2 regions of the Marinobacter salarius genome follow, and region 2 is predicted to be linked to the other one. Evidence: predicted binding sites of a transcription regulator. Region 2 holds the regulator's gene; the other holds the start of a gene.
The links. Region 2 encodes FliA, which starts transcription of late flagellar genes. Its sites were predicted from a motif close to CTAAAGTTTNNNNNNNNNNNGCCGNTAA; they were not measured.
Positions count from the first base shown of each region.

Region 1: the regulator FliA is predicted to act here: its motif matches at 9,631-9,658, upstream of R1T46_RS16745 (methyl-accepting chemotaxis protein).

Region 1 covers NZ_CP136693.1:3,595,690-3,610,462, reverse strand. Annotated here, with positions in the region: gene purM (phosphoribosylformylglycinamidine cyclo-ligase) at 1-510, opposite strand, end outside; gene R1T46_RS16790 (DUF2066 domain-containing protein) at 709-2,031, shown strand; gene R1T46_RS16785 (CDP-alcohol phosphatidyltransferase family protein) at 2,065-2,622, shown strand; gene hda (DnaA regulatory inactivator Hda) at 2,601-3,317, shown strand; gene R1T46_RS16775 (ParA family protein) at 3,356-4,153, shown strand; gene R1T46_RS16770 (YqcC family protein) at 4,168-4,506, shown strand; gene nadC (carboxylating nicotinate-nucleotide diphosphorylase) at 4,533-5,381, opposite strand; gene R1T46_RS16760 (DUF1631 domain-containing protein) at 5,605-7,968, shown strand; gene ampD (1,6-anhydro-N-acetylmuramyl-L-alanine amidase AmpD) at 8,141-8,701, shown strand; gene R1T46_RS16750 (histidine kinase) at 8,701-9,588, shown strand; gene R1T46_RS16745 (methyl-accepting chemotaxis protein) at 9,713-11,743, shown strand; gene R1T46_RS16740 (ketopantoate reductase family protein) at 11,765-12,709, opposite strand; gene R1T46_RS16735 (valine--tRNA ligase) at 12,713-14,773, opposite strand, start outside.
Region 2 covers NZ_CP136693.1:2,391,408-2,406,180, forward strand. Annotated here, with positions in the region: gene flhB (flagellar biosynthesis protein FlhB) at 1-763, shown strand, start outside; gene R1T46_RS11070 (class I SAM-dependent methyltransferase) at 1,155-2,030, opposite strand; gene R1T46_RS11075 (uracil-xanthine permease family protein) at 2,011-3,267, opposite strand; gene upp (uracil phosphoribosyltransferase) at 3,270-3,908, opposite strand; gene flhA (flagellar biosynthesis protein FlhA) at 4,132-6,306, shown strand; gene flhF (flagellar biosynthesis protein FlhF) at 6,366-7,664, shown strand; gene R1T46_RS11095 (MinD/ParA family protein) at 7,711-8,523, shown strand; gene R1T46_RS11100 (RNA polymerase sigma factor FliA) at 8,554-9,285, shown strand; gene cheY (chemotaxis response regulator CheY) at 9,462-9,845, shown strand; gene R1T46_RS11110 (protein phosphatase CheZ) at 9,866-10,654, shown strand; gene R1T46_RS11115 (chemotaxis protein CheA) at 10,672-12,834, shown strand; gene R1T46_RS11120 (chemotaxis response regulator protein-glutamate methylesterase) at 12,867-14,012, shown strand; gene R1T46_RS11125 (flagellar motor protein) at 14,012-14,749, shown strand.

The DNA.
Region 1 (14,773 bases), 1.2 Mb from region 2:
GATCTCGCTGCGCTCCGCCACACCGACACAGAAACCGGCCAGATCGTAGTCGTCCCCTTCGTACATGCCCGGCATTTCCGCGGTCTCGCCGCCCACCAGGGAGCAGCCGGCCTGTTCACAGCCAGCGCCAATGCCGTCGACAACCTGGGCGGCCACGTCCACATTCAGCTTGCCGGTAGCGTAATAGTCCAGGAAGAACAGGGGTTCGGCCCCGCCTACCACCAGGTCGTTGACGCACATGGCCACAAGGTCAATGCCAATGGTGTCGTGCTTCTGAAGTTGCATGGCAAGTCGGAGTTTGGTGCCGACACCGTCAGTACCCGACACCAGCACGGGCTCATTATAGCCGGGAGGAATAGCCACCATGGCGCCAAAGCCACCGAGGCCGCCAAGGACTTCCGGGCGACGTGTGCGCGCCGCGGTATTCTTGATGCGGTCGACGAGTTCGTTACCGGCATCGATATCAACGCCGGCATCACGATAGGTGAGGGAGGGCTTCTGTTCGCTCATGGTGTGCTTAACCGTTTGGACAGTGGGACAGGCGGCGGATTTTAACAGGTGCGGAACGGCGCTCCAAATGCAATTGCCCCGTTTGTCACCCTTAAGGCAGTGTGACACCGGATTGACTTTCTGCAATCCCGGTTAGCTACTCACACCAGGGGGCTTGGTGTATCCTATGCGCCATTAAGACGAATCGCAGGGTGTTTCATGCCAGACTCAGGAAAAATCTCGATGCAGGCAGCGCGGATAGTCCGTCAGTCACTCCGGTTGTTTGGCGTACTGGCGCTGATGGCCGCGCCAGCGGCAGCTGTTACCGTCACCGGCCTTTACTCGGTGGAAGTGCCCGTCGCTGGCTCCCAGCCGCAGGAACTTGAACAGGGCTATGCGGACGGCCTGAGCCGGGTGTTTGTGCGCGTTTCCGGTACCCGCGACGTGCTGCGCAACGAAGGCGTTGAAGAGCTTCTGGCGAACGCCGAGTCGCTGCTTCAGTCCTACCAGTTTTTACGCTCCGACACGGGAAATCATAGGCTACGGATGAGCTTCGGCGCGGTCGGCGTCAATCGTGCGCTGGCGTCCGCGGATGCACCGGTGTGGGGCGCGAATAGGCCGCTGACGCTGGCCTGGATCGCGGTCGAAGAAGGCGGGCGCCGTACCCTGGTCCATCAGGGAAACGACAGTACCGGGACGGGCGCCGATGAACAGTGGCGTCGCGTTTTTCAAGACGCGGCGGTTGACCGGGGTTTGCCGGTGGGTCTTCCCCCAGCAGGGTACCGGGACGACCGTGAACTGTTGTCGGACATATGGGGCCAGTTTACGTCCAGTGTCCGCAGATCGTCTGAAGATATGGAGCATGACCTGATGTCATTGGTACGGGTCAGCCGTTCAGGATCACAGTGGCGCGCCGGATGGGTGTTCGACGGTATGGGGCTGGATAGTACAGAGCAGTCGGTGACCGCTGACACTCCTCAAGCTCTGGCCGCTGCCGTTGTCGGGCGCTGGGCGGAAATGTTTGCCGATCGTTATGCGGTTGCGGGCAGTGATGTCGGCGAGTCTCCACAGGTGGACATCGTTGTGCATGGAGTCAGTAATCTGAAGGATTACGCCCGTGTGAACGGGGTTCTCAAGAACCTGTCGCCCGTGGTCGATGCGGGTGCCACCAGAGCGAGGAAGGACCAACTGACGCTCAGGGTTGCGTTTTCAGGGGAGATGGAGCAGTTGAAGCAGTACATTGCCCTGGACCCGCGGTTGGTTCCGCTTTCAGAGGCCGAGATCTCCCGCATGCCCTCCGGTGATGAGAGTCAACCCGGTGGGCAGGAGCAGGTACAACCGGTGCAGCAGGCTCCGCAAGGCGGCATTGCGCTCGCAGAACAGAGTACAGAAAGCGCTGCGGCCTCCGCGAACCCGTTGTTCGTCTACCAACCGCTGTTGGCAAATGAGGAAGAATCAGAACAGGCATTCGAGTCACTCTACCAGGTGCTTCATTACCGCTGGCAGCCTGCTTCCATCGTCGAGTCGGAAGACGGGGAATAATATAGCGGTGTTCGGTATTTGGGGAGTCATGACATGACGCACCGCTGGCGCTGGATTCCAAATGCGCTGACGTTTTTGCGCATTTTACTGATCGCTCCTTTTGCCGCAGCGCTGATGGCCAAAGAATACCGTTTCGCCCTGATGATATTTTTTCTGGCATCTGCAACGGATGCCTTTGACGGGTTCCTTGCGCGTCATTACAACTGGCGAACCCGGCTTGGCGCCATTGCCGACCCACTGGCCGACAAAGCACTGCTGATCACCGCTTATCTGATGCTGGTTCTGACTGACGTACTTCCAGCCTGGCTGTTCTGGTTGGTGTTGGGCCGGGATCTCCTGATCGTCTGTGGTGGGTTGGCGTTTCATTATGGTGTCGGTCGCTTTGAGATGCAGCCGAGCCTGCCCGGCAAACTCAACACCCTGATCCAGATTCTGGTCGCCCTCGCGATCATCATTCTGCTGGCGGATTTGCCGATGCAACCGTGGGTTATGGACGTTGGCATTTTGCTGGTGGCGGCTTCAGCCATTTTCAGTGGCGCTCACTACATCGGCGTTTGGGGTCTGAGGGCATGGAGGGCAAAAAGACAGTGAGTGCGTCGCAGTTGGTGTTGGGGGTCAAACTTCGAGACGATGCCCGTTTTGACAATTTTCATGGCAGCCGGAATGCCGACGCCGCGGCGAGGCTTAAATCCGCCTGCGAACAAGCCGGTGCTGTGCCCGTCATCGCCGTCTGCGGCGACGCTGATACCGGTAAAAGCCATCTGTTACAGGCGGCCTGTCATCTGGCAGAGCAAAACCAACAGAGTGCGGTTTGTGTCAGCATGGAAGAGTTGTTGCCACTGGGGCCTGACGCGCTCTCAGGGCTTGAAGGCCAGTCGGTCATCTGCCTGGATGACCTGGATCTCATAGCGGGCCAGGAAAACTGGGAAGAGGCCATCTTCCATCTGTACAATCGGGTCAGTGACCATGGCCACCTGATGGTCGTCAGCCTGTCGGAGCTCCCGGCGTCACTGCCATTCGGGTTGCAGGATCTGGTGTCCCGGTTGAGTCATGGTCTGACCATTCAGCTGGGGATCCATCGCGACGATGATCGCCTGAGAATACTGATGGCGAGGGCGGAACAGCGCGGCCTTGTCCTCAGTGACGATGTGGCTGTATTCATACTCAGACGAGCACCCCGGAAGCTGGCTGATCTACTGGCGATTCTGGATCGCCTGGATGAAAATTCATTACGCGCCCAGCGGCGGCTGACGATCCCGTTCGTTAAGTCGGTGTTGGGCTGGTAGGGCGTTATATTCGCAGGGAAACTGTCAGAGGAAGCAGCATGAGACGAGTAGTGTTTAACCAGAAAGGTGGCGTCGGCAAGTCCAGTATCACCTGTAACCTGGCCGCGATCAGCGCTGCCCGGGGCAAACGAACACTGGTTGTCGATCTTGATCCCCAGGGTAACTCCACCCACTACCTGCTAGGTAGGCCTGCGGGCGAGCTCAAGGATACCGTTGCCGACTATCTTGAGCAGACGGTGGCGTTTACCGTGTTCAATCGGCGCGCGGACGAATTTGTCCACGCCTCTCCCTTCGACAACCTGTTTGTTATGCCCTCCAGCCCGGAACTGGATTTTCTGGAGCGCAAGCTGGAAGCCAAGCACAAGATCTACAAGCTGAGGGAAGCGCTGAAGAAGCTTGGTGAGTCGTTTGACGAAATCTACATTGATACGGCGCCGGCGCTCAATTTCTACACTCGATCGGCATTGATTGCGGCGCAGCGCTGCCTGATCCCTTTCGATTGCGATGATTTTTCCCGTCAGGCCCTCTACAGCATCCTTCACGAGATCCAGGAGCTGCAGGAAGACCACAACGAAGACCTCGTGGTCGAAGGTATTGTCGCGAACCAGTTCCAGCCCCGCGCCAGCCTGCCAAAGAAGCTGGTGCGCGAGCTGATGGACGAGGGCCTGCCCGTATTGCCGGTGAGGTTGTCCAGTTCGGTGAAGATGAAGGAGTCGCACCAGAGCCGGCAACCGTTGATTCATATGGCACCGAAACATCCGCTGACACGGCAGTATGAAGACCTGTATCGAGTGCTTCATGGCGAAACCGTTGAACTGGAACCCCTGGCAGATTAAGAGTGAGCATATCTATGGCGAATTCGTCCGACCATACCGCCCGTGTCGCGGATAGTCTGCTTCAGATAGAGATTGAATTGCGGCGACTCGATGCGTGGGAGAGCGAGCCGCCATCGCCAGAGGCGCTGCAGAGCGCCCAGCCATTTGCCGTGGACACGCTGGAGTTTACCCAGTGGCTGCAGTTCGTCTTTGTCAGCCGCATGAAAGCGTTGATTGAAGGCGGCCACCCCCTGCCTCAGGTGTCCGGTATGGCACCGATGGCGGAAGAGCACTTCCGGGGCCGGGAAGAGTCAGGGACCGTCCTGATTAGCGAGTTGGCAGAAATGGACCGCCTGCTGTCCGGTCAGCCCTGAGTGTAGAAATGGGGTCTCCGACCGATTCAGTCGTGTATGTCCAGGCGCATGGACAGGTCCACCGCCCGGACATCCTTGGTCAGCGCTCCGATAGAAATGTAGTCAACCCCTGTCTCGGCAATCGGTACCAGCGTCTCGCTGCTGATGCCGCCCGATGCTTCCAGCTTTGCGGCGCCCGCCGTGCGGACAACCGCCTGACGCATGTCCGCCAGTGAGAATTCATCCAGCATAATGATATCCGCGCCTGCGGCCAGGGCCTGATCCAGTTCGTCCAGGTTTTCGGTTTCCACTTCTACCGGTCGGCCAGGGGCAATGCGGCGGGCCTCGCTGACTGCATTGGCAATAGAGCCACAGGCGGCAATGTGGTTTTCCTTGATCAGAAAGGCATCCCACAGACCAATGCGATGGTTATGGCAGCCACCACAGGTAACCGCGTATTTCTGCGCCAGCCGCAGGCCCGGCAGGGTCTTGCGGGTATCCAATAGCTGGACACCGGTATGGGCGACACGGCGGGCATGGCCGGCACACGTGGTGGCAACGCCGGACAGCAGCTGCAGCCAGTTCAGGGCTGAGCGCTCGGCGGTGAGCAGGCTGCGGGCTGGGCCTTCCATGGAAAACAGCGATTGGCCGGGGCTTGCCTCGTCTCCGTCTTGCACCTCCCAGCTCAGGGTGACCCCCGGGTCCACCTGCCGGAACACCTCCTCAACCCATGCGCGTCCGGCAATGGTTGCGGCATCCCGGGTAATGACATGTCCGCGACTGATGCGCGCCTGCGGAATCAGCATGGCAGTAATGTCGCCATCTCCAATGTCTTCACGCAGGCTTTGTGCAACGGTTTCGATGCGGGACTGACGAAGCAGTTCGGCTGGGATCATGGCAGAGTTTCCGGTCGTTCAGTGGCGGTTTTGAGGCACATTGGGTGTGCGGATGTGATTCTATAGGCCTTCGCCAGATTCGCCAAACCTGGAAGGGTGGGGTGCTAAACTGTGACAACCATCACTTAAACACAAAAGGTGACAAATTCTGACACAAGGTGACGTGGGTAAGGCCTAAGATGTGCAATAACACATTTCTCCAGACACCACCCGGAGCAGCCGAATGGCGCAGGATAACAAGGTTGTAAGTCTCAAGAGCCAGAAGCTTCCTGACAGGTTTTCCCTGCCGGGCTCTCTGGTACGCCTGCGTGACGTATCGGGTCAGTCACTGAAGTCTGTGCTGTCTGGTTTTTTCGACAAGGCGGATGACGCGCTCTTTGAGCTGGCGGACAAGGCTGGAAGCAACCAGGACCAGACTGCTTACTTCGACGCCATGCGTGAGTTGAGGCTGCGGCGCAAGAATATGACCGTGTCCGTGCTGCAGTATGTCAGCCGTGCTTTCAATGACATTGGTTCGTTCAAGCCGGGTGGTGGCAGTGGCACCCTGGATGAGGTGGATCAGGACTCGCTGGCGTTGCTGGACCATTCCGATCTGGAGCAGCAGGTCGCCATCGACAACCTGATCAACAAACTCCGCAACCAACACGCGGAGGTAATACGCCTGCTGAATGTGCGGGTTGCTCATCTGCTGCCCTCGGTGCGTCTGGAGGACAGTCAGATGCCCCTGAGCCCGGAGGTGATCTGCGGAGGGGTTGCGGAAGCCTGCTCTGACCTGGATATCGATATCCGTGCCAAGCTGGTGGTGCTTAAACTGTTCGACCGCCTGCTCGTGGGTGTTCTGGGCGATTTTTACAAGGATGCCAACAAAACACTGATCGCCGAAGGGGTGCTGCCCGACATGCGTCGCCCGCCGGTCGGTGGTCAGAGCGCGTCTGGAAACTATGCCCCGGCTGGGGGACGGACCACCGGGACGCTGTCAGCACGCTCGGAATCAGATGCGTCGGGGCCGCTCACTGCGCCGTCTGACGATGTGCGGGCAACGTTTTCGGAACTGAGTGCCCTGTTGCACCAGGGGCAGAATTCGACGGAGTACGGCACAGAGAGCAGTGGGCCACCCAGCGCAGGCGCGCTCGATACCCGCACACTGATGGCGCGGCTTCACGAAATTCAGTCCCAGTCTGTCCATTGGGGGCAGGGTGAGGTTGTGCCTCTGTCAGAGCAACTACAGCAGGTATTCCGGTCGGACGCCGGGAGAAAACATGACGTCGGCCAGGTGGACAGCGACGTCATCAATCTGGTGTCCATGTTGTTCGATTTTATCCTGGAGGACCGTCAGCTACACCCGGTAATGAAGGCCGTGATCGGGCGCCTTCAGATTCCCGTGCTCAAGGTCGCTCTGAGCGACAACAATTTCTTTAACCGGGGTGGGCATCCGGTACGGAAGCTGCTGAATGAGCTGGCCATGTCCGCTATCGGTTGGACTGAGAAAAAGCCCGGCCAACGTGATCCGCTACGAGACAAGATCGAGTCGGTGGTCGATCGCGTGCTTAATGAATTCACCGACAACGTCGATATTTTCAGTGAGCTGCTCAGCGACTTCGGCCATTTCATGGATCTGGACCGTCGTCGCAGGGAGCTTGTGGAGCAGCGTCTGCGTGATGCAGAGGAAGGCAGGGCCAAGCAGGAGAGGGCATCCAAGGCGTCTGAGAACCTGCTGAACGAACAGATTACCGGTCGGGATTTGTCTCCGCCGGTTGTCACGCTATTGAATGAGGCGTGGGCCAAGTATCTGCAGTGGATCGTGTTGCGTGAGGGTGAAGACAGTGAGCGCTGGGATGAGGCATGTGACCTGACCCGGCAACTCATCTGGAGTGTTGATCCCAGGCCCGTCGACAACAACACCCGCAGCGCGTTGCTACGGTCGATTCCGGGAATCGTCGACGGTCTGAGAAACGCCCTGCAGGAAATTTCGTGGGACCCGTTTGCGACCGACGCCGCCATAAGAGACCTTGAGCTGGCACACGTGGATGTATTCCAACGCCTTGCCACCACGACACGTCCTATCGTCGCGCCCGAACCTGAACCCCAGGCTGCGCCCAAAAAGGTGGAGGCGGAACCGTCTGTGGTCTCCAAGAGCCTGCCGGATGCAGCGCCCAAAGCCCCGGAAAAAGCGGAGCCGTCTTTTGAGGGTGTCGTATCAGACGCCTCAGGGGCCTCGGACGTCGCCATGTCTGCAGCCGTTGGGCCTGCAAGCCCTGAAAAACCGGCCGTAGAGGCATCGGTGGAGAGCTCCGTCGAAAACGTCGAGCTTCAGTGGCTGGAGCGGGCTGACGGCCTTCGTGTTGGTTCCTGGATCGAGCTGACCCGTGATGGCAACAAAACCCGCTGCAAGCTGGCGGCGTTTATCAAGGCGACGGGCAAATACATCTTCGTTAATCGCAGTGGTGCCAAAGTGGCTGAATATCAACGTGAAAACCTGGCACGGGCTCTCGCAGCGGACGAGATCTCCATGTTGGATGACGGCCTGATATTCGACCGGGCACTGGAATCCATCATCGACAACCTTCGCAGCAGCCGCAAGGACTGACCGTATAGCAAGACCGGAGACTTTGTGCTTCAATCAGGAGCATCAAAGCAACAACGGCGAACACAGCGGTTGTCCGTTCGTTCGCCACCGGCCTGTTGGAACCACATTGTCTGAAACCATCCCTTCCCACAATTCCATTGACCTGTCGCCACCGGCTGTCGCCGGATTACGGATGACCGGTCGGGTAGCTGGCGCCCGCTGGTGTCCGTCTCCAAATTTTGGCAAACGCCCCGAAGGTGCGGCGATATCCCTGTTGGTTGTGCATAATATCAGCCTGCCTCCGGGGCAGTTTGGAGGCGATGCCATTGAACGGTTTTTCTGCAACCAACTGTCTCCCTCAGAGCACCCCTATTTCGAGACCATAGCCGATATGAAGGTTTCGTCACACCTGCTGATCCGCCGGGATGGCGCATGCCTTCAGTTCGTCAGCTTGTTGGAGCGCGCGTGGCATGCCGGGCGGTCCTGCTTTCAGGGCCGTGAGGAGTGCAATGATTATTCAATCGGCATTGAGCTGGAAGGCGAAGACGACATTCCCTACACCACGGCTCAATATGAAGTGCTTGCTGATTTGTCGCTATTGATCATGAAGTCATGGCCGACCATCACGCGAGAGCGGATCACCGGGCACAGCGATATTGCACCCGGTCGCAAAACCGATCCAGGCCCGGCTTTTGACTGGCACCGATACCGGCAACTGCTTGGTGCAGGGCATGGCAACGGAGCGGATAACTGATGGTATTGGTGGTTTTCCTGTTGGCCTACCTGGTCAGACGCAAGCTGGATGCGGTCAGCGCCTGGTCTTCGGAGGCGTTGTGGCGTTCCGCCTTTAAGCGGGGAAGTACCGGGAGCTCTGGTAACGAGGCGGGCCGATGGAAGGGGCTGTCTATTGTTCTTGTACCCTCGCTGATGCTGGCGGCCGGGGAATACTATCTGCACACCATTGGCTGGCGCATGGCCGCGTATCCACTGGAATTCCTGTTGATGGTGTTGTTGATGGGAGTGCCGGGTTGGCGTGCTCGCCTGGAGGTTTACAGTCAATCCTGGGCGAGGGGTGACATGCAGTCCGCGTGGCATCACGTTATGGATAGTTTGCCGGCCGAGGAGCGGGGCGCGGCAACGTCGCCTGATGAGATGCATCTGGCATTGTCACGTACGCTGCTGGTCAACGTCTTTGAGCGTTTTTTTCTGGTCGCTTTCTGGTATGCCGTAGGCGGTATTGCGGTAGCCTTCTTTGCGAGAGGTATTATCGCGTTGAGGGACCACTGGCCGCATGCAGCAGCAAGGCCAGGGTTTTCCCGACTGGCGGAAATACTCAATTGGCTTCCCTCACGACTGCTGTCCTTCACGTTCGGAGTCGCCGGTGACCTCGCTGGCTGGATGAAAGAAGGAAAACGGATGCTGTTCGATTTTACCCTCAAAACCAGCCAGCTATTGATGGGCGCCGCCGGCGCGGCACTGACGGGCTATGCGTTGGAGCCGGAACGGTTCTCAAAGATTCATCCAGAAGAGTGGGCCAGTTTTGGCGGTCGCAGCCTGGAGGCCATCCGGGATTTGCTGAACCGAAGCATGCTGGTCTGGATCTGCATCCTTGCGCTGCTGGTCATTGCCGGCGTTCTCTAACCCCGACATTTCACAAAAGTTACATTTTTACGCCGAATAGTGCTCAAGTTTGTAGTACTTTAGTCGACAATATAAACAAATAGAATAAAGTTCCATCCTTTCGACGCTCTCTGTGGGGGTACACGTGAACCACCTTATCAAGCCTGCAGTAGCGCTGATGAATCGGCTGCCGATGTTTTACAAGTTCAGCCTGATCAGTGTGTTGTTCCTGCTTCCCATTATCGCCCTTTCCTGGTTGGTCATCAGTGAACTGAACCGGTCGGTTGATACCATGACCCGGGGTGTTGAGGGATTGGAGCAACTCGAAAAGGTGGATACGCTGCTGGCAGAATCCATGGCATACCGGGACTTCCGAGCTCCTGGCAAGATCAAGGATGACAATGAACTGCTTTCGAAATCCGCAGAATCGTCAGAAACCATTGATAGGCTTCTTGAGGAACTGGTTAGCGCAGAGGCTCGTTTTGATGAATCCGGTAACTGGTCCCAGCAGGTAGCGATGCTGGTGGAGGAGTGGCAAACGCTCAAATCGACGGACAGTTATCAGGGCAATATCGACCCCCAGTTCAAGTACTATCAGGAATTCGTCCAGAAAGTGCGGGCGCTGTTGTCCGCGACCATTGAAATTTCCGGTCTGGGGCAGGACGCCTCACGTGAAAACCTACTGCTCCTGGGCCTGTTGCGTGAGTCGTTGCCGGATGCCCGCAGCATCATTGGTCGGGCCAGGACTTTCGGGATATTTGCGCTCCTCGATGGGCAGGTGGGGTACAACCTCAGTGACGGCCTCAATGAAATTTATGATGAGTTGACCAACCGCGCCTCGTTGCTCGGGCCTGCATTAACGGTATCGATGGATGCATCGCCGACCCTCGAGGAAACGACAGGTGACGCGGTCGACGGTATTCTCGAGAGTCTGGTGGTTGTGCGTGACGAGCTGGATACCAATATCATTACGCCTATGCGCCTGGAGTTACCCTGGCGGGATTTCAACCGTACCATCGAGAATCAGCTTGCCCATTACGATGCGCTCAAGGCCGGAATTTTTGACGTCGTCGGCGCAAACCTGAACTCACGACTGGAGGGCGAGCTGCAGCAACGGCAGTTGATTATTGCCGCACTGGTGATTGTTCTGTTGGTGGTGGTTTACCTCTATGTCGGCTTCTTCATGTCGGTACGCACGGCTATTAACCGTTTCAGCACGGCAGCAAGATCCGTGGCTGAGGGCGATATGACGACTCACATCCAATTGGACAATCGTGATGAACTGGGTGAACTGACCACCGAGTTCAACAATATGACGGACCGGATTGCGGAATTGATCCGCTCGGTGAGTAGCACCACTTCGGATGTGGACCAGCAGGCCACGCGTGTCAACGACACCGCCGCTGCGAACAGCGAGGCCGTTGCGCGGCAGATGGAAGAGTCGGGCCAGATCAACGAAGCCATGAACCAGATGGTGGAAGCGGTCAATGAGGTCACCGAGAGTGCCCATCGCGTGTCTGACAGCGCCGGCGCGGCTGAAGAGGATACCGAGAGAGGCCGCGGTGTGGTTGCGGATACTGTTGCCACCATCAACCGTCTTGCCACCGAAATTTCCGGTGCGGTCGAGGTTATCAACCGGGTAAACGCCGATAGCGATAACATCAGTCAGGTTCTGGTCGAAATCAAGGCGATTGCGGAGCAGACCAATCTCCTGGCATTGAATGCGGCCATCGAAGCTGCCCGCGCGGGCGAGCAGGGACGTGGCTTCGCCGTGGTGGCAGACGAAGTACGTTCGCTGTCACAGCGTACCCACAAATCGACCGAAGAAATCGAGGGTATGATCACCCGGTTGCAAAGTGGCGTTAAGGAAGCCGTTGCGGCCATGACCAACAGCCATGACGTGACTGAAACCACGGTCAAGAAGTCGGCGGAAGTGACGGAAGCGCTGGACCGGATTGCCCAGGGTATTTCGACCATTGTTGATATGAGCCACCAGATCGCACAGGCGGCTGAGGAGCAGTCTGCCGTGGCGAAGAACGTCAATACCAACGTTGAACAGATCAGCGTTCTGGGTGAGAAAACGGCAGATAACGCCGAGGAAACCCTGGCGTCGTCACGGGAAATGTCACAACTGACTGCGTCACTGCAGCGTCTCGTGGAGGCATTCAGGGTCTGAAGGGTGTGTGCTGCCTGACACCTACGGCGATAGCTGTTTAATACGGTCTGTCAGCATCTGGTTTGTCGGAACATCAACACCCAACTCATGCCCGCGCCTGGCGATATACCCATTGATAAAGTCAATCTCGGTGCGGCGGCCCAGCCGTCTGTCGCTACGCATGGATGAGGTATTCCGCGCCGTTTTGCGGGCAATCATTTCAATGCGTTCGCGAATCGTGACTGAGGGTAGGCCTTTCTCGATATCACCCTTCATCACCTTTGCAATTTCGTCGCACAACTCATCGATATGTTCCAGGTAGAACGGGTCCGTGAGGATATCACCGTTCGGGCAGTCGAGGATTGCCGTAAAGGCGTTGATACCTGCATTGATGATCAGTTTATCCCACAGCCGCCTCTGAATGTCTTGCTCTGCGTGAACCGTTAACCCGCTGGTGCCAAGCGCCGTTACTACCTGCGCCAGATGCGTTGTCGCACTGATGGTTAATGGGCCAACCCAGGTTTCGCCTATGCCGGCGTGGACTGTGCAGCCTGGTGCTGGGCGGTTTGCCCCTTCGGTGGTGCTGGCGGCAAGGATCGGTCGTTGTGGCCAACGTTCGGCGACCGCTTGCTGGCAGCCCATGCCGTTCTGGAACAGAACAATGGGGGTGTCCGGAGAAATACTATGGAGGTTGGATTCAACGGCATCGAGCGTATCGCCCGCTTTCGTGGTGACCATCAACAGTGAAGGGCGTGCTGCTGTGGCGAGCAGGTAGGGGACTGTGACGACTTCCTCTGGGCCTTCGAACGGCTGAAATGTGTAAGTCAGCGCGGGTTGATCTGTTTCCGGGGAAACCTCGTGACGAGGGATAAACGTTACCGTCCCGGTGGCCAGGTAGCCCGCCCAGAGTTGGCCCATGGAGCCTGCTCCGAGAATGGCAATGCGGCCATTCCCGGACAGACCCTGATTCTTCCCTGCCTCGGCCACGGGTTACATGGCCTCGATGGCGGTCCGCTGCTCGCTGAGCCGGCTCATGCTGCCCTGGGCATCGCTGAGCTTTTCCTTCTCTTTTTCTACCACCTCGGCGGGCGCCTTGGCAGTGAATTTTTCATTGCCAAGTTTTCCTTCCAGTCGGCCAACTTCTTTTTGCAGTCGCTCCAGTTCCTTGTCCAGTCGCTTGAGCTCGGCATCCTTGTCGATCAGGCCGGCCATGGGTACCAGTACTTCCATCTCGCCAACCAATTGGGTGGCCGACATGGGGGCTTCGCCTTCGGTGAACCACTCCAGGCTGTCCAGGCGCGCCAGCGATGACAGGAATTGCCGGTTCTCATCCAAACGGCGTTTGTCGTCTGGGTTTTTACCACGCAGAAGCACCGGGATGGCTTTTGCCGGGGAGATGTTCATCTCGCCGCGGATATTCCGAACAGCGACAATCACGCCTTTCAGCCATTCAATATCGGCAGCAACCGCAGAGTCCTGCTTGTTGGCATCTGGCTGGGGGAAGGGTTGCAGCATAATGCTGTCACCACTCTTACCGGCCAGGGGTGCGATGCGCTGCCAGATTTCTTCGGTAATGAACGGCATCATCGGGTGCGCCAGGCGAAGGACCGCTTCCAGCACCCGTACCAGGGTGCGGCGGGTGCCACGTTTGGCTTCGGCACTGGCGTTGTCGTCGTTCAACGCCGGCTTGGAGAGTTCCAGGTACCAGTCGCAGTATTCGTTCCAGATGAACTCATACAGGGCGTAGGCGGCCAGGTCGAACCGGTATTGGTCAAGATGGCGAATTACGTCCTGTTCGCAGGTTTGTAGCTCGCTGATGATCCAGCGGTCTGCCAGCGACAAATCCACGGCCTCACCGTTGACGCCGCAATCCTCGCCCTCGGTGTTCATCAGCACGTAACGGGCAGCGTTCCACAGCTTGTTGCAGAAGTTGCGATAGCCTTCCAGGCGTTTCATGTCCCAGTTGATGTCGCGGCCGGTGGTCGCCATGGCGGAGAGGGTGAAACGCAGGGCATCTGTGCCATGAGCGGTAATGCCTTCCGGGAATTCCTTCCGGGTGCGCTTCCCGATCTTCTCGGCCAGTTTGGGCTGCATCAGGTTGCCAGTGCGTTTCTCCAGCAGGTCATCGAGTTCGATGCCGTCGATCATGTCCAGTGGGTCAATCACGTTGCCCTTGGACTTGGACATCTTGTCGCCGTGCTCGTCGCGGATCAGGCCGGTCACATACACCGTCTTGAACGGTACCTGAGGCGTGCCATCCTCATTCTTCATGAAGTGCATGGTCATCATGATCATCCGGGCCACCCAGAAGAAAATGATGTCAAAACCGGTCACCAGCACGTTGGTGGGGTGGAACGTTTTCAACCGCTCGGTGATTTCAGGCCAGCCCAGGGTGCCAAAGGTCCACAGGGCGGAGCTGAACCAGGTGTCGAGCACGTCGTCGTCCTGATTCAGCTGCAGGTCGGCGGCAAGGTTGTGTTTCTGGCGGACTTCCTCTTCACTACGGCCGACATAGATATTGCCCTCGGCGTCGTACCAGGCAGGAATACGGTGGCCCCACCAAAGCTGGCGGGAGATGCACCAGTCCTGGATGTCACGCATCCAGGCGAAGTACATGTTTTCGTACTGCTTGGGCACGAACTGGATACGGCCGTCTTCCACCGCTTCGATGGCTGGCTTGGCCAGGGTTTTGGCGTCGGCGAACCATTGGTCGGTGAGCATGGGCTCGATGATCAGGCCAGAGCGGTCGCCCCGTGGCACGCTCAGCACGTGGTCTTCGACTTCCTGTACCAGGCCTTCGGCGTCCATATCCGCCACGATCTGCTTACGGGCCTGTTCGCGGGTAAGGCCGGCGTACGCAGCCGGCAGGCTGCCGTCGACATCGGTATTCTCGGTGCCATCGGCGTTGACCACTTCGGCCACATCGCGGATGCAGGCGTCCTGGGTCATGACGTTAATCATCACCAGGTTGTTGCGCTTGCCCACGGCGTAGTCGTTGAAGTCGTGGGCGGGGGTGATCTTGACGCAGCCGCTGCCTTTTTCAGGGTCGGC
Region 2 (14,773 bases):
CAAGCTTAATAGAATGGACCCTCTCAAAGGTCTCAAGCGCATGTTCTCCATGCGTTCGCTGATTGAACTGGTCAAAGCCATCCTGAAAGTCGGCCTGGTGATGGCGGTAGCGATCCTGATATTGAACCTGCGTACGGATGACCTGCTTAGCATCGCTGAAGAGCCTGCGAGATCGGCCATGGAGCATGTTGTGTGGACCATGGCCTGGAGCTTTTTCATCCTTGCCTGTGCCACCATCGTCATTGCCGCGATCGACGTGCCGTTCCAGATCTTTGATCACCAGAAAAAGCTGCGCATGACCAAGCAGGAAGTGAAAGACGAATACAAGGATACGGAAGGCAAGCCGGAAGTGAAGGGTAAGATCCGTCAGTTGCAGCGTGAGATGGCTCAGCGTCGGATGATGCAGGATGTCCCGGGCGCGGATGTGGTGATCACTAACCCGACGCATTATGCGGTGGCGTTGAAGTACGATCAAAAGAAGATGGCGGCGCCGATTGTGGTGGCGAAAGGGTCGGACGAAACGGCTTTCAAGATCATGGAGATTGCCCGCGAGAACAAGGTGGAGATTCTCCGCACGCCACCTTTGGCGCGGGCGGTTTACCACAACACTGACATCGGGGGTGAAATCCCGGATGGTCTGTACATGGCGATCGCCCAGGTGCTCGCCTATGTGTTCCAGCTTCGTCAATTCCGTAAGGGACGGGGCGAGAAGCCCCAGATGCCGAAGTTTCCGATTCCTTCGGATTTGCGGCGCGACGTTTGAGTTGGGTGCTGGCCTGTTGGTACCTAGCCTGTTGGTTTGGGGGAGGTGGTTCTGCGGGCGGGCTGCCCAAAACACGCTCCTTCGGCACATCCATGTGACGCTTGGACTCCGCCATCCATGGCTCCGTACAGTTTTGGGCAGCCCACCCGCAGAGCCACTTCTTTCATCATAGATATCGCCAAAATCGTCAAAACCTTTCTCGGGTTTCCTATTATTCGACCTTGCCTGCTTGCGATAACGCCGTTGATCGAGGGGGTGTGGGGAAGGGACTCCCAAAAACGTGGAGCGCCATGGATGGCGCGACCGAGCCCTACAGGGATGTATTCACGGGCGTTTTTTGGGAGTCCCTTTCGCACACCCGTTAACGCCAAACCGGAAGGCTAAAAGCAGGTTACACCGAGGCCTCAATAACCCGAACCATAGGATCACGGCGGCTCTCCGGAATTGGGAGTTGGCCGTAGAGGTCAGCAGGGTTGTGGACGGTAACGGAGGGAAAGCCGCAAGCACCGAAGTGCTCAGCCGCTTGTTGGTCGTCCAGGAAATGGAAGCTGACATCACTGCGGGTAACCGTGCTTAGCAGTCCGCCGAGGGATTTCAGGGCACCGCGTAACAGTGGCTGGTTTGGCATCAGGTAGCTTTCGGACAGGTAGACCGATCCCGGGCGCTGTTGCAGCAGTGCAGCCAGGCGTTTCCAGAATTCTGAAATAACCGGCAAGGAGAAATAGCTGGTCAGTCCCTCGGTGACGACAACCACCGGTTCTTTGCTGTCGAACGCTCTCGCGACAATCGCCTCCAGCGTCTGTTCACCGGATTCCGCCAGGATGTCGATGGGCATTACCTGATGGTGGTCGCCCAGGCGACCGGAGGCCAGGAGTCTTGCGGCCTTTTTGGTGGCCATGTCGGGGAGGTCGGCTTCCACCATATGGAGGTGTGGGTGCTTTTCCCGCAAGCGGATGCCTCTTGGAGACATTCCGCAGGCAATTTCCAGAACCTGGGTGACGCCACGCTCAAGGGCCTGTTCGATAAGGTGATCGATGATCAGGTGGCGCTGCATCAGGAAGGTGCGGATGTTGCCACCGATGAGCGTTTTGCTTCCTACCTCGAACGGAGTCATCAGGTGATACAGCCAGCGCCCCTCATCCGTCGCAAGCACGTCGTCGGAGAGACCGTACCGGTGCCATACGGCACCGGTATAGAGAGCGGTAAAGCTGATGCCGGAGCTGCCAGCTGCTTTCATTGGTCGGTTGTCAGTGGGTGTCTTGCTCATGAATCCGTGCGCCCCATGCCTCGCCCTTGCCTGGCAGGATCAGGTTGAGGGCTATGGCAACCACCGCGCAAAGGGCGATGCCCTCCAGGTTACCAATCGCCATGCCACCAATCCCGAAGACCAGAGTGACGGCAACGATGACCAGGTTGCGTGCCTGCGACAGGTCGACCTGGTGCCGGATCAGGGTATTCAGGCCGACAACGGCAATAGAGCCGAACAACAGGCACAGGATACCGCCCATGACCGGCGCCGGGATGGTTTGGAGCGCTGCGCCGAATTTGCCGATGAACGCCAGCACGATGGCAATGCACGCCGCCCAGATCATGACTTTGGGATTGAAGTTCTTGGTCAGCACCACCGCGCCCGTAACCTCTGAATAGGTGGTGTTGGGCGGGCCACCAAGGGCTGAGGCAGCACTGGTGGCAAGGCCGTCGCCTAGCAGGGTGCGGTGCAGGCCGGGTTTCTCAAGGTAGTTTTTGCGGGTGACGGTACCGATGGCGAGGATGTCGCCAATGTGCTCAATGGCTGGTGCGATGGCCACAGGAATCATGAACAGGATGGCTGCCCAGCTGAACTCCGGCGCCACAAAGTTGGGGATGGCGAACCAGGGCGCGTTGGTAATGGGTGACAGGTCCACGATGCCAGCAAAGGCGGAGAGTATGTACCCGACGATAATGCCGAACATGATCGGGATCAGGCGGAAGATTCCGCTGGACCAGACCGCCATAATCACGGTCACGGCCAGGGAGATCATCGCAATCCAGATGGCGGTGTCGTAGGGCACCAGTTGTTGCGCGCCATCACCGGTGCGGCCGGAAGCCATGTGGACAGCCACCGGCGCCAGGCCAAGGCCAATCACCATAATAACCGGGCCGATAACCACGGGAGGCAACAAGCGGGTGATGAAACCGGTACCGCGCAGGCGTACAGCGCCACTCAGGATGATATAAAGGATGCCCGCGGCCATCAGGCCACCGAGTGTTTCCTCAAGGCCGAAGCGACCCTTGGCGGCAATGATCGGGGCGATAAAGGCGAAGGATGAGGCCAGGAAAATGGGAATCTGGCCGCCGGTGACGATGTGGAAAATCAGCGTGCCAATGCCGGCGGTGAACAGCGCAACGTTGGGATCGAGGCCGGTAATCAGGGGCATCAATACCAATGCGCCAAAAGCCACCAGCAGCATTTGTGAGCCGGCGATGGCCTGTTTCCAGACCGGGTCGGTGCTATGGTCCTGCATGGTTAGACGTCCTTCTGCTTGGTGCCGAAGATTTTGTCGCCGGCGTCGCCAAGCCCCGGAAGGATGTAACCTTTCTCATTTAGCCTGTCATCGATTGATGCGGTGTAGATCGACACATCTGGATGTTTCTCCAACACTTTTTTTACGCCTTCTGGTGCTGCAACCAGGACGAGTGCACGAATTTCGGTACTGCCGGCTTTCTTTAGCACGTCGATGGTGGAGATCATGGAGCCACCGGTGGCCAGCATGGGGTCGACGATCATGGCCATGCGCTCATCCAGTTCGCCTACCAGCTTTTCAAGATAGGTGCTGGCTTCCAGGGTTTCTTCGTTGCGCACTTGGCCGACAACGCTGACCCGGGCACCGGGAATCAGGGTGAGTACGCCGTCCAGCATACCCAGGCCGGCCCGAAGGATTGGCACGATGGTGGTTTTCTTGCCCTGGATCTGTTCAATCTCCACCGGCCCGGCCCAGCCTTCAATGGTTTTCTTCTGCAGTGAAAAATCCTTGGTGGCCTCGTACGTCAACAGAGCACCGACTTCCTGAGCGAGCTCCCGGAAATTTTTGGTGCTGATGTCTGAGCGGCGCATCAGGCCGAGTTTATGGCGGATAAGAGGGTGCTTGACCTCGTGAATTGGCATGGGCTCACCTTTGCGTCTGGGTCGATGATGTGATTGGGCGCAGTAAAGACGCCAGCAAATGGCGCAAGGATACCGTATCTTGCCGAGTCCGTCAGGCGTGGTAAAAAGAAAAGCCGTGAGGGCTGGTACGGATCTTGCGAATACCTCGTCAAACGATGCGTCTGCGTCAAAAAAACGACCCGCACACCCCTGCGGTTTACCGCCAATCGGAGAGTTTCCCGGCATGGATCGAGCGCTAGTCTTCAACAATGTCAAATCCCTGACGCGGGGTAATATTGGCATTCCCGTGATGTTGATGGGGTTGCTGGGCATGATGATTCTGCCCATGCCGGCGTTCATGCTGGACGTGTTCTTCACCTTCAACATTACCTTGTCGATCGTGATCCTGCTGGTGTGTGTCTACGCCTTGCGGCCGATGGAGTTTGCATCCTTTCCGACTGTTCTGTTGGTGGCAACACTGTTGAGGTTGGCGCTCAACGTTGCATCCACACGGATTGTTCTGCTCAACGGCCATGAAGGCGGTGATGCGGCCGGTAAGGTGATCGAGTCGTTCGGCGCGGTTCTTATCGGCGGTAACTACGCGGTTGGCCTGGTGGTCTTCGCCATCCTCATGATCATCAACTTCCTGGTGGTCACCAAAGGTGCTGGCCGGGTGTCGGAAGTAAGCGCACGTTTCACCCTGGATGCCATGCCGGGTAAGCAGATGGCCATCGATGCCGATCTCAATGCCGGTCTTATCAACCAGGAAGAAGCCAAGCACCGTCGCTCTGAAATTGCCCAGGAAGCAGACTTCTACGGCTCGATGGACGGCGCCAGTAAATTCGTCAAGGGCGACGCCATCGCCGGCCTGTTGATCCTGGCCATCAACCTGATCGGTGGCATTGCCATCGGTATGCTCCAGCACGGCCTCGATTTTGGTACGGCTACGCAGAACTATGCACTGCTGACCATTGGTGACGGTCTGGTGGCTCAAATTCCGTCACTGCTGCTGTCGACGTCTGCAGCGATCATGGTTACCCGGGTAACGTCCAGCCAGGACATGGGCGGGCAGATACTGCAACAAATGTTCAACGCCCCCAAGGCGCTGGGTATCGCGGCCGTTATTCTCATCATTCTGGGCCTGATTCCTGGCATGCCGCACGTAGCATTCCTCGGTCTGGGGGCGATTGCGGGTGGTATTGCCTGGTACATATGGCAACAGGAACGCCAGACCGTTGAGGAGGATGGTGTGTTCCCGATCCGGGGCGGTGGTGCTCGTCCGGCAGGCCCGGGGCGCGACTTGCCACCTGGCGGTGAGGGCGGTGAACAGAGTGCCCAGCTGCCGCCGCCGGGAGAAACCCGGGAACTCGGATGGGACGATGTGGCCACCGTGGATATCGTCGGCCTGGAGGTGGGCTATCGCCTGATTCCCCTGGTGGATAAATCCCAGGGCGGTCAGCTTCTCAGCCGTATCAAGGGCGTTCGCAAAAAGCTCTCACAGGATCTGGGCTTCCTGATGCCTTCGGTCCATATCCGCGACAACCTCGACCTGATGCCCAATGTCTACCGAATCACCCTGATGGGCGTCACCATTGCCGAGGCAGAAATCCATCCAGACCGTGAACTGGCGATTGACCCAGGTCAGGTGTTCGGCAAGATCGAGGGGATAGAGGGCAAAGACCCCGCCTTTGGTCTGGACGCCAGTTGGATCGAGCCGGATAAAAAAGACCAGGCACAGACCCTCGGTTATACCGTCGTGGACGCCAGTACCGTGGTGGCGACACACCTCAACCAGATCCTTCAGAGACACGCCCACGAACTGCTTGGCCATGAGGAAGCTCAGAAATGGCTGGACCAGCTCGAAAAAGTGTCACCAAAGCTGGCGGAAGAACTGGTACCCACCACCATTTCCATCAGCCTGCTGCTGAAGGTGCTACAGAATCTGCTGAAAGAGGAAGTGCCGATCCGTGACATGCGCTCTATTGCGGAGGCCATTGTGAACGTCCACCCGAAGAGCCAGGACCCGAAACTGCTGACCACGGTTGCTCGCCAGTCACTTCGCCGGATGATTGTCCAGAGTATCTGTGGCAACGACGCGGAGATCCCGGTGATTACTCTGGATCCGGACTTGGAACAGTTATTGCTAAAGTCCATGCAGCAGAGTCAACAATCCGGCGGTCAAGAAGACATCGGGCTGGTGCTGGAGCCAAATATGGTTGAGAAGCTTCAACGGTCGCTCCAGGACAGCGTCCAGCGCCAGGAAATGCTGGGCAAGCCGGCGATTCTCCTGGTTTCCGGGCCCTTGCGCCCGGTACTGGCGAAGTTTGCCAGCTACGGAGTCGAGCGCCTGCATGTACTGTCGTATCAGGAAATTCCGGATAACAAACAGATCACTATTGTCGCATCCGTCGGCCAGTAAAGGCCGCGGCTGGAAAGGCGGAAGACGCTGGGAAGCGTTGACCGAAAGGAGGCATCATTATGAAAGTAAAGCGGTTTTTCGCCAAAAGCATGGCAGAGGCACTGCGTCAGGTGCGGGATCAGATGGGGCCCGATGCCGTGATCCTTTCCAATCGTCGTGTTGATGGCGGCGTCGAAATTGTGACAGCGCTCGATTACGACGAAAACATGGCGCGTCAGCGTCTCGGAGACGCCGCACGGGAAGCCACCAATGGCTCACGGCTAGCCGAGTTGCAGGCGGAACAGCATCGCCGCCTGGAGGACGAACTCGGCCGCTCCCGCGATCGCATTCGTGAAGTGCGTGAAAAGCGTGCGGCGTTTGGTAGGACGAGTGTGGGTGGTGAGTTTGGTGACGCTGGTCTTTCTGAGGAAGCACTCGCCAACGACGATACTGTGGTTGTTGAAGAGCCGTCGACCGCACGTGCTGCCTATTCCGGCGAGCTTGCGCAAATGCGCGCGGAAATCAGTTCCCTCCGTGACTTGGTCAGTGCCCGCAACGGCGGTGAACCCGAACAAACAGCGGTAAACGCAGTACAGCAGAGGCTGTCTGAAAAGTTGCAGGAATTCGGTCTCGGACTGGAGCTTGCCAATTCTCTGTCCCGGCGTCACCGGGCAGGCCGGCTTGAAGATGGTTGGAAACAGTCTCTGAAAATGCTGGCCGCCGGTGTAAAGACTACGCGCACCGAGTGGGCGGAAGAGGGTGGTGTCTATGCTCTGGTGGGACCAACCGGGTCCGGCAAGACGACGACCATCGGCAAGCTGGCCGCACACTACGTTCTGCGCCACGGCCCTGACTCTCTGGCACTGGTCACAACCGATCGCTATCGGGTTGCGGCACACGAGCAATTATTCGTGTTCGGGCGCATACTGAACGTTCCGGTTCGGGTTGTGGATGAAACCCATTCCCTGGACGACATACTGGACGAACTGTCGGACCGGCACCTGGTGTTGATTGATACCGCAGGCCTGACCAGCACCGACAAGGGCTACGAGGAGCAGCTTATGGAGCTGGCTCGCAGTCACCATCGGATTCGAACCCATCTGGTGGTTTCGGCAACCAGTCAGCCGCGCATCATGAAATCCGTCTGGCATTGCTATAAGATGGCAAATCTTACGGGTTGTGTGATGACCAAAATCGATGAAGCACTGACCCTGGGTGAATCGCTGGGATTCGTCATGGAAACGGGATTGCCGGTGGCCTATTACACCGACGGGCAGAAAATCCCGGAAGACTTGCACCACGCTGAGTCCATCCCGCTGGTGCGTTTAGCCGTGGAGAGGCTGAAGAAACTCCAGCAGCAACAGGCAGTCGCTGTTTAAAAACAACACAGCCTGCGGTTAAACGCGGCAAGAGATCAGAGTCAGTATGAGCAGACCACATCCGGTACAGGTTATTGCCGTTTCCGGCGGGAAAGGGGGCGTTGGCAAGAGCAACGTATCAGTAAACCTTGGCATCGCCCTCGCGCAAATGGGGCGTCGGGTGGTACTGCTAGACGCCGATCTTGGTCTTGCCAACATTGACGTGCTTCTGGGTATTACCGCCAACCGCAACATACAGGATGTCATTGCCGGGGATTGCGACTTGCGGGATGTGCTGGTCAATGGACCCGGTGGCATTAAAATCGTGCCTGCCTCCTCGGGGACTCAGCGTATGACTCAGCTTTCCACGCTGGAGCATGCTGGCCTGATCAACGCTTTCAGTGAACTGGGTGACCAGATCGATGTGCTGATTGTTGATACCGCTGCGGGTATTTCCGAATCGGTGGTGAGTTTCCTCCGAGCCTCACAGGAACTATTGCTGGTTGTCTGTGATGAACCTACGTCTATTACCGACGCCTACGCCCTTATAAAGCTCATGAACCGGGATTACGGCACCAACCGCTTCCGTATACTGGCCAACCAGGTCAGGAATGAGCAGGAAGGTCGCCACCTGTTTGAAAAACTGACCCGGGTTACCGAGCGCTTTCTTGATGTGGCACTACAATATGTGGGTATCGTGCCGTATGACGAGGCCGTAAAAAAGGCGGTACAGCGGCAGCGTGCCGTGCTGGATGCCTACCCTCGGGCAAAAGCATCGTTGGCAATCAAGAGCCTTGCGGAGAAAGTGGATAGCTGGCCGCTGCCATCGTCGCCCCGGGGGCATCTGGAATTCTTTGTGGAGCGGCTCGTCGAAGTCTGATTTTGATCCTGTCACTGAATAGCCGGATACATGACATTGGCGAAAGAACTTGGAATCTACAACCGGACGGGTACACGCGGACCTTCCCAGCTCGTTGAGGAACAGGCCCCGCTGGTCAAAAAAATAGCGCTTCATCTCATGGCGCGGCTGCCGGCATCTGTCCAACTGGATGATCTTATGCAGGCAGGCATGATTGGTTTGTTGGAAGCTGCACAGCGATACAGTTCCGACAAGGGGGCTACCTTTGAGACATACGCCGGCATCCGGATCCGCGGGGCCATGGTGGATGAAATTCGCAAGGGTGACTGGGTCCCTCGATCCGTCCACAGGAATTCCCGCCGCATTGCCAAAGCCATCAAGGCTGTCGAGGATCGCCTGGGCCGGGAGGCCCAAGACTCGGAAGTAGCCGAAGAGCTCGGGTTGGACCTCGACGAATACTATTCCTCCCTGAGCGATGCCAACAGTGGTCGACTTTTTAGTCTGGATGAGCTCAATGAATCCGGCGAGCTGCCGATAGAAGAAACAGAAGGCAGCGATAACCCACTGGATGGCTTGGCGTCTGACAACTTCCGCAAGAACCTGGCCACCGCGATTAGTGATCTGCCCGAGCGAGAAAAGCTGGTGCTCAGCCTTTATTACCAGGAAGAGCTGAACCTGAAGGAAATCGGTGCCGTGCTGGGTGTTAGCGAAAGTCGGGTCAGCCAGATTCACAGTCAGGCCGCGCTCCGTCTGCGGGGGCGTCTCACTGGTTGGCAGCACTGAACAGGCCATCGCCCTGTTGAACGGCGTTACCAGGCATTCTTTACTGTAGCCTTTTGGTAACCGGCGCTTTACAACCGGCCCAAAGGCCACACAATAAGCGGTTAAACTACCCGGCCTGCTAGACTGTGAGCCGGGAGCCAAAAACGAATTCCGGGCGTTTTTAACTGGAGGTCCCATTGGACAAGAATATGAAAATCCTGATTGTGGATGACTTCTCCACAATGCGACGGATCATTAAGAACCTGCTTCGTGATCTTGGTTTTACCAATACTGACGAAGCGGACGATGGCAATACCGCACTGCCGATGCTCAAGAGCGGAAAGTACGATTTTCTGGTAACCGATTGGAATATGCCAGGGATGTCCGGGCTCGATCTGCTTAAGGAAGTCCGTGCCGACGATAACCTGAAGACCCTGCCTGTGCTTATGGTGACCGCCGAGGCGAAGCGGGACCAGATCGTCGCCGCTGCGCAGGCCGGCGTGAACGGCTATGTGGTTAAGCCCTTCACGGCAGCCGTACTCAAGGAGAAGATTGAGAAGATCTTCGAACGCATCCAGTAATCAGAGGTCGGACGGCTCCCATGAGCAATAGCAATAAAGACCCACAGGGGCTCGACCCGGAGGTTACGGATAAGCTCCGCAGCCAGGCGGCCGAGTTGGTCGAGCAGGTCAACGCTGGGGAATACGGCCGCGCGATGACCCTGATCAATGAGCTGAGCGAGGTGAGGGACCAGAGCCTGTATCGGGAAGTAGGGCGACTGACTCGCAGCCTCCATGAGGCGATCCGCAACTTCCAGATTGACCCCCGTAACGCTGAACAGTCCGAAGCCCTTTCGAAGATGACCGATGCGTCGGATCGTCTGGAGTACGTGGTTCAGATGACCGGTAAAGCGGCCAACCGGACCATGGACCTGGTTGAGGAGGCCATGCCCAAGGCCAGCGCCCTCCGCGACGAGGCCGCGGAGCTGAGAGACCAGTGGCAGAAATTGCGCCGCCGTGAGATGGCCCCGGCGGAATTCCGTGAGCTCTATGCCCGTATCGATACGTTTTTCGTTACCTTGAACACCGATGCAGGAGCGATGTACGACAATCTGTCGGAGATTCTCCTGGCTCAGGATTTTCAGGACCTCACAGGGCAGGTGATCCAAAAGGTCACCACTCTGGTTAAAGAGGTGGAAGAGCATCTGTTGAGCCTGGTAGTGATGGCGAGCCATGTGGACCAGATGACCGGCACCGTCCATGAACTGGAAGAACAGGAAAAGATATCGGCAGAACAGGGTGTTGGTCCACAGATCAAGGCCGAAGAACGCGAAGATGTAGTATCGGGACAGGACGATGTTGATGATCTTCTGTCCAGTCTCGGTTTCTGAATAAAAGAGGGTAACGCATGGCGTTTGATGCCGATGAAGAGATCCTGCAGGACTTCCTTGTTGAGGCAGGCGAAATACTCGAAAAGCTGTCGGAGCAACTGGTCGACCTGGAGCAAAATCCGGACGACAGCGATCTGCTCAACGCCATCTTCCGGGGTTTCCACACCGTAAAGGGCGGTGCTGGGTTTCTGCAACTCGATGCCCTGGTGAACTGTTGCCATTCCGCGGAAAATGTTTTCGATATCCTGCGTAACCACAAGCGCAAGGTAGATTCCGAATTGATGGACGTGGTGCTGGAAGTCCTGGATCACGTCAATGCCATGTTTGAACAGGTTCGTCATCACGAAGAACCGACGCCAGCTCCCGAGGAGCTGATCGCCGCCCTCGACGCATTGGCGCAACCGGCAGGGGAGTCGCCGTCGGCAAACGCAGCGGTCGCTCGCGAAGAACAGAACGAGAGCAACGAAGCCAGTTCTGGAGACGATGGCGGTGATATTACCGACGACGAATTCGAGCGGTTGCTGGATGCCCTGGAAGAGGAAAAGACCAGCGCTCCAGTTTCCAGTGGCGACGGCAATGAATCTTCAGGCGGTGACGGAGCGAGCGGAGACGACATCTCCGATGATGAATTCGAGGCCCTGCTGGACCAATTGCATGGCAAGGGCCAGTTCTCAGGCCCGCCTGAAACCGGCAAGGCAGCCCCTGACAGCCAGGATGCCTCGGGCGACAAGGTTACCAGTGATGAGGCGAGTGACAGCAAGGGTGGCGACGACCTGATTTCGGACGACGAGTTCGAAAAGTTGCTGGATGACCTGCACGGCAAGGGTGGTAGCCCCACGGCAGAAACTGCCAAGCCGGCCCCTGGGCCTGCTGCAAAGCAGCCGTCGGCCACGTCTCCCAGTGCCATGGCTGACGAGCCCGCGCAACCGGCTGGTAAGCCTGAAAAAGTGCCTGCGGAAAACGGCAAGACGAGTGCAGCACCTGCGATGCCAGCACGGGACGCCAACGCGCCTGTGGCCGAAACCTCTGTACGGGTGGACACCAAGCGCCTGGACGACATCATGAACATGGTGGGTGAACTGGTGCTGGTGCGTAACCGCTTGCAGCGTCTGGGCGCCCAGAGTGAAGACGAGCATATGCACAAGGCGGTCTCCAACCTGGACGTGGTGACCACCGATCTTCAATCCGCTGTGATGGCGACGCGGATGCAGCCCATCAAGAAAGTGTTTGGCCGCTTCCCGAGGGTGGTTCGCGACCTGGCTCGCAGCCTGAAGAAAGAAATCAACCTTGAGATGCACGGAGAAGAGACCGACCTGGACAAAAACCTGGTGGAGGCGCTGTCCGATCCTCTGGTCCATCTTGTTCGCAACTCGGTTGATCACGGTATAGAGGCACCCGATGTTCGTGAAAAGGCGGGCAAGCCTCGCCAGGGCCGTGTAACTCTGTCTGCCGAGCAGGAAGGGGACCACATTCTATTGTCCATCGAAGACGACGGTGCCGGAATGGATCCGGATGTGTTGCGCCGAAAAGCGGTGGAAAAGGGCATCTACGAACAGGATGCTGCCGATCGACTGACCAACAGCGAGTGCTACAACCTGATTTTCTCCGCCGGATTCTCCACCAAGGACCAGATATCCGATGTGTCCGGTCGCGGTGTCGGCATGGACGTGGTGAAAACCAAGATCAGCCAGCTCAACGGGCAACTGAGCGTGGAGTCGGAGCTGGGCAAGGGGTCTCGCATCGTCATCAAGGTGCCGCTGACCCTGGCCATCATGCCTACCTTGATGATCATGCTTGGCGACCAGTCCTTCGCGCTGCCACTGGTGAACGTGGTCGAGATTTTCCATCTGGACCTTAGCAAAAAGAACATAGTGGATGGCCGCGAATGCATTGTGGTTCGAGACAAAGTCTTCCCGTTGTTCCACATCAAGCGATGGCTGGTCAAAGGCGCCGCTGGTCAGCCGGAACCAGAGAATGCTCACGTGGTTATCGTGGCGATGGGAACACGACGCGTCGGTTTTGTGGTGGATCAGTTGATCGGGCAGGAAGAGGTGGTGATCAAGCCCCTGGGCCGGGCCCTTCAGGGAACGCCGGGTATGGCGGGTGCAACCATCACTGGCGACGGCCGAATTGCACTCATTATTGATGTTCCGAGCCTGCTGCAAAACTACGGCAAATAACGTTGCGGCGGGCCCAGGTTTAGGAGAAATGGATGACGGTTTCTGTCCTGGTCGTTGATGATTCAGGTTTTTTCCGCAAGCGACTGACGGAAATCCTGACCGCTTCCGGTCAGATCAAGGTGGTTGGCGTGGCCACCAATGGGCGCGAAGGTGTCGAGCTGGCTGAAAAGCTGAGGCCTGACGTCATCACCATGGACTACGAGATGCCCGTCATGGACGGTATCAGCGCCGTCCGTGAGATCATGAAGCGACATCCGGCGCCGGTATTGATGTTCTCCTCCCTCACCTACGAGGGTGCCCGGGTAACCCTGGATGCCCTTGAGGCAGGTGCCGTTGATTTCCTGCCCAAGAATTTTGAGGAAATTGCCCGAGATTCCAGTCAGCTTCAAAAAATACTCATTGAGCGCGTACTGGATGTCGCTGGCAGCCGCCCTGGTGCAAAACCGTCGGCGCCGCCTCCCACAGCTCCGCCGCCTTCGCCCCGTAGCCCTTCACCGGCAAGGCGCAGCGTCCCCGAGCGGCCGGCGGTACCGGACAGGTCCTCTCGCCCCAGCGCCCCAGAGCCTGAAGCACCGGTCCGTCGTTCGATTCGCCGCGGGCCGGCGAAACACTACAGTGTGGTTGCCATCGGCACATCCACCGGCGGCCCGGTGGCCTTGCAACGTGTACTAATGGCGTTGCCGGCTGGGTTCCCCGCGCCTGTGGTGCTCGTTCAGCATATGCCGGCCAGTTTTACCCCGGCGTTTGCCGAACGGCTGAACAAGCTCTGCCAGATTCAGGTGCGCCAGGCTGAAGACGGCGAAATGCTGAAGCCGGGCGTCGCGCTGCTTGCCCCCGGGGGTAAGCAGATGATGATTGAAAACCGGGGTGGCCAGGGCAGAGTCAGGATTCTTCCCGGAGATGACCGGCTTAACTACAAGCCTTGTGTGGATGTGACGTTCGGCTCCCTGGCCAGGAGTTTTCCCGGCAAGACCCTGGGCCTGATCCTGACGGGCATGGGCTCGGATGGAAAGGAAGGCTGTCGCCTGATGAAGCAGTCAGGCTCCGATATCTGGTCCCAGGACGAAAAAACCTCGGTGATCTACGGTATGCCCATGGCCGTGGCCAAGGCCGGGTTGTCTGACGAAATCCTTGCGCTCGATGACATTGGTTCCCGCCTGGCGGATGGGGTGAGCTGATGGATATTCTCAGCCTGCTGGGCGTCATTCTTGCCTTTGTGGCGATTCTCGGTGGAAACCTGTTGGAAGGCGGCGCCATCAGCTCGCTGTTCAATGGCCCGGCCGCGCTGATCGTCATTGGTGGTACGCTCGCAGCCACCATTCTCCAGACCTCCTGGCCGCTGTTAAAGCGGGCCTTTTCCCAGGTGCGCTGGGTGTTCTTTCCGCCCTATATCAGCCTGGAAGATGGTATCGGCAAGGTCATTGACTGGAGCGTCAAGGCCCGTAAGCAGGGTTTGCTGGGGCTGGAAGGGTTGGCTGAGAAAGAATCTGAACGCTTTGCCCGTAAGGGGCTGCAGCTGCTGGTGGACGGCGCTGAGACAGAAACCATCCGCAGCATCATGGAGGTAGACCTGGAATCCCGCGAACAGCGGGATCTGGAATCCGCCCGGGTGTTCGAGGCCATGGGTGGTTATTCGCCCACCATTGGCATCATTGGCGCGGTGATGGGGCTGATTCAGGTGATGACCAACCTCGAAGACCCCCAGTCACTGGGCAGCGGTATCGCCACCGCGTTTGTGGCCACCATCTACGGTGTAGCACTGGCCAATCTGCTGTTCTTCCCGGTTGCCAACAAGTTGCGCGGCATTCTGCGGGAGCGCACCCGTTATGAGGACATGATGATCGACGGCATCATCGCCATAGCCGAAGGCGAGAACCCTAAATCCATCGAGTTGCGCCTACGGGGCTTCCTGTAGTGCCGGCTCCGGAGCCAGGGGTAA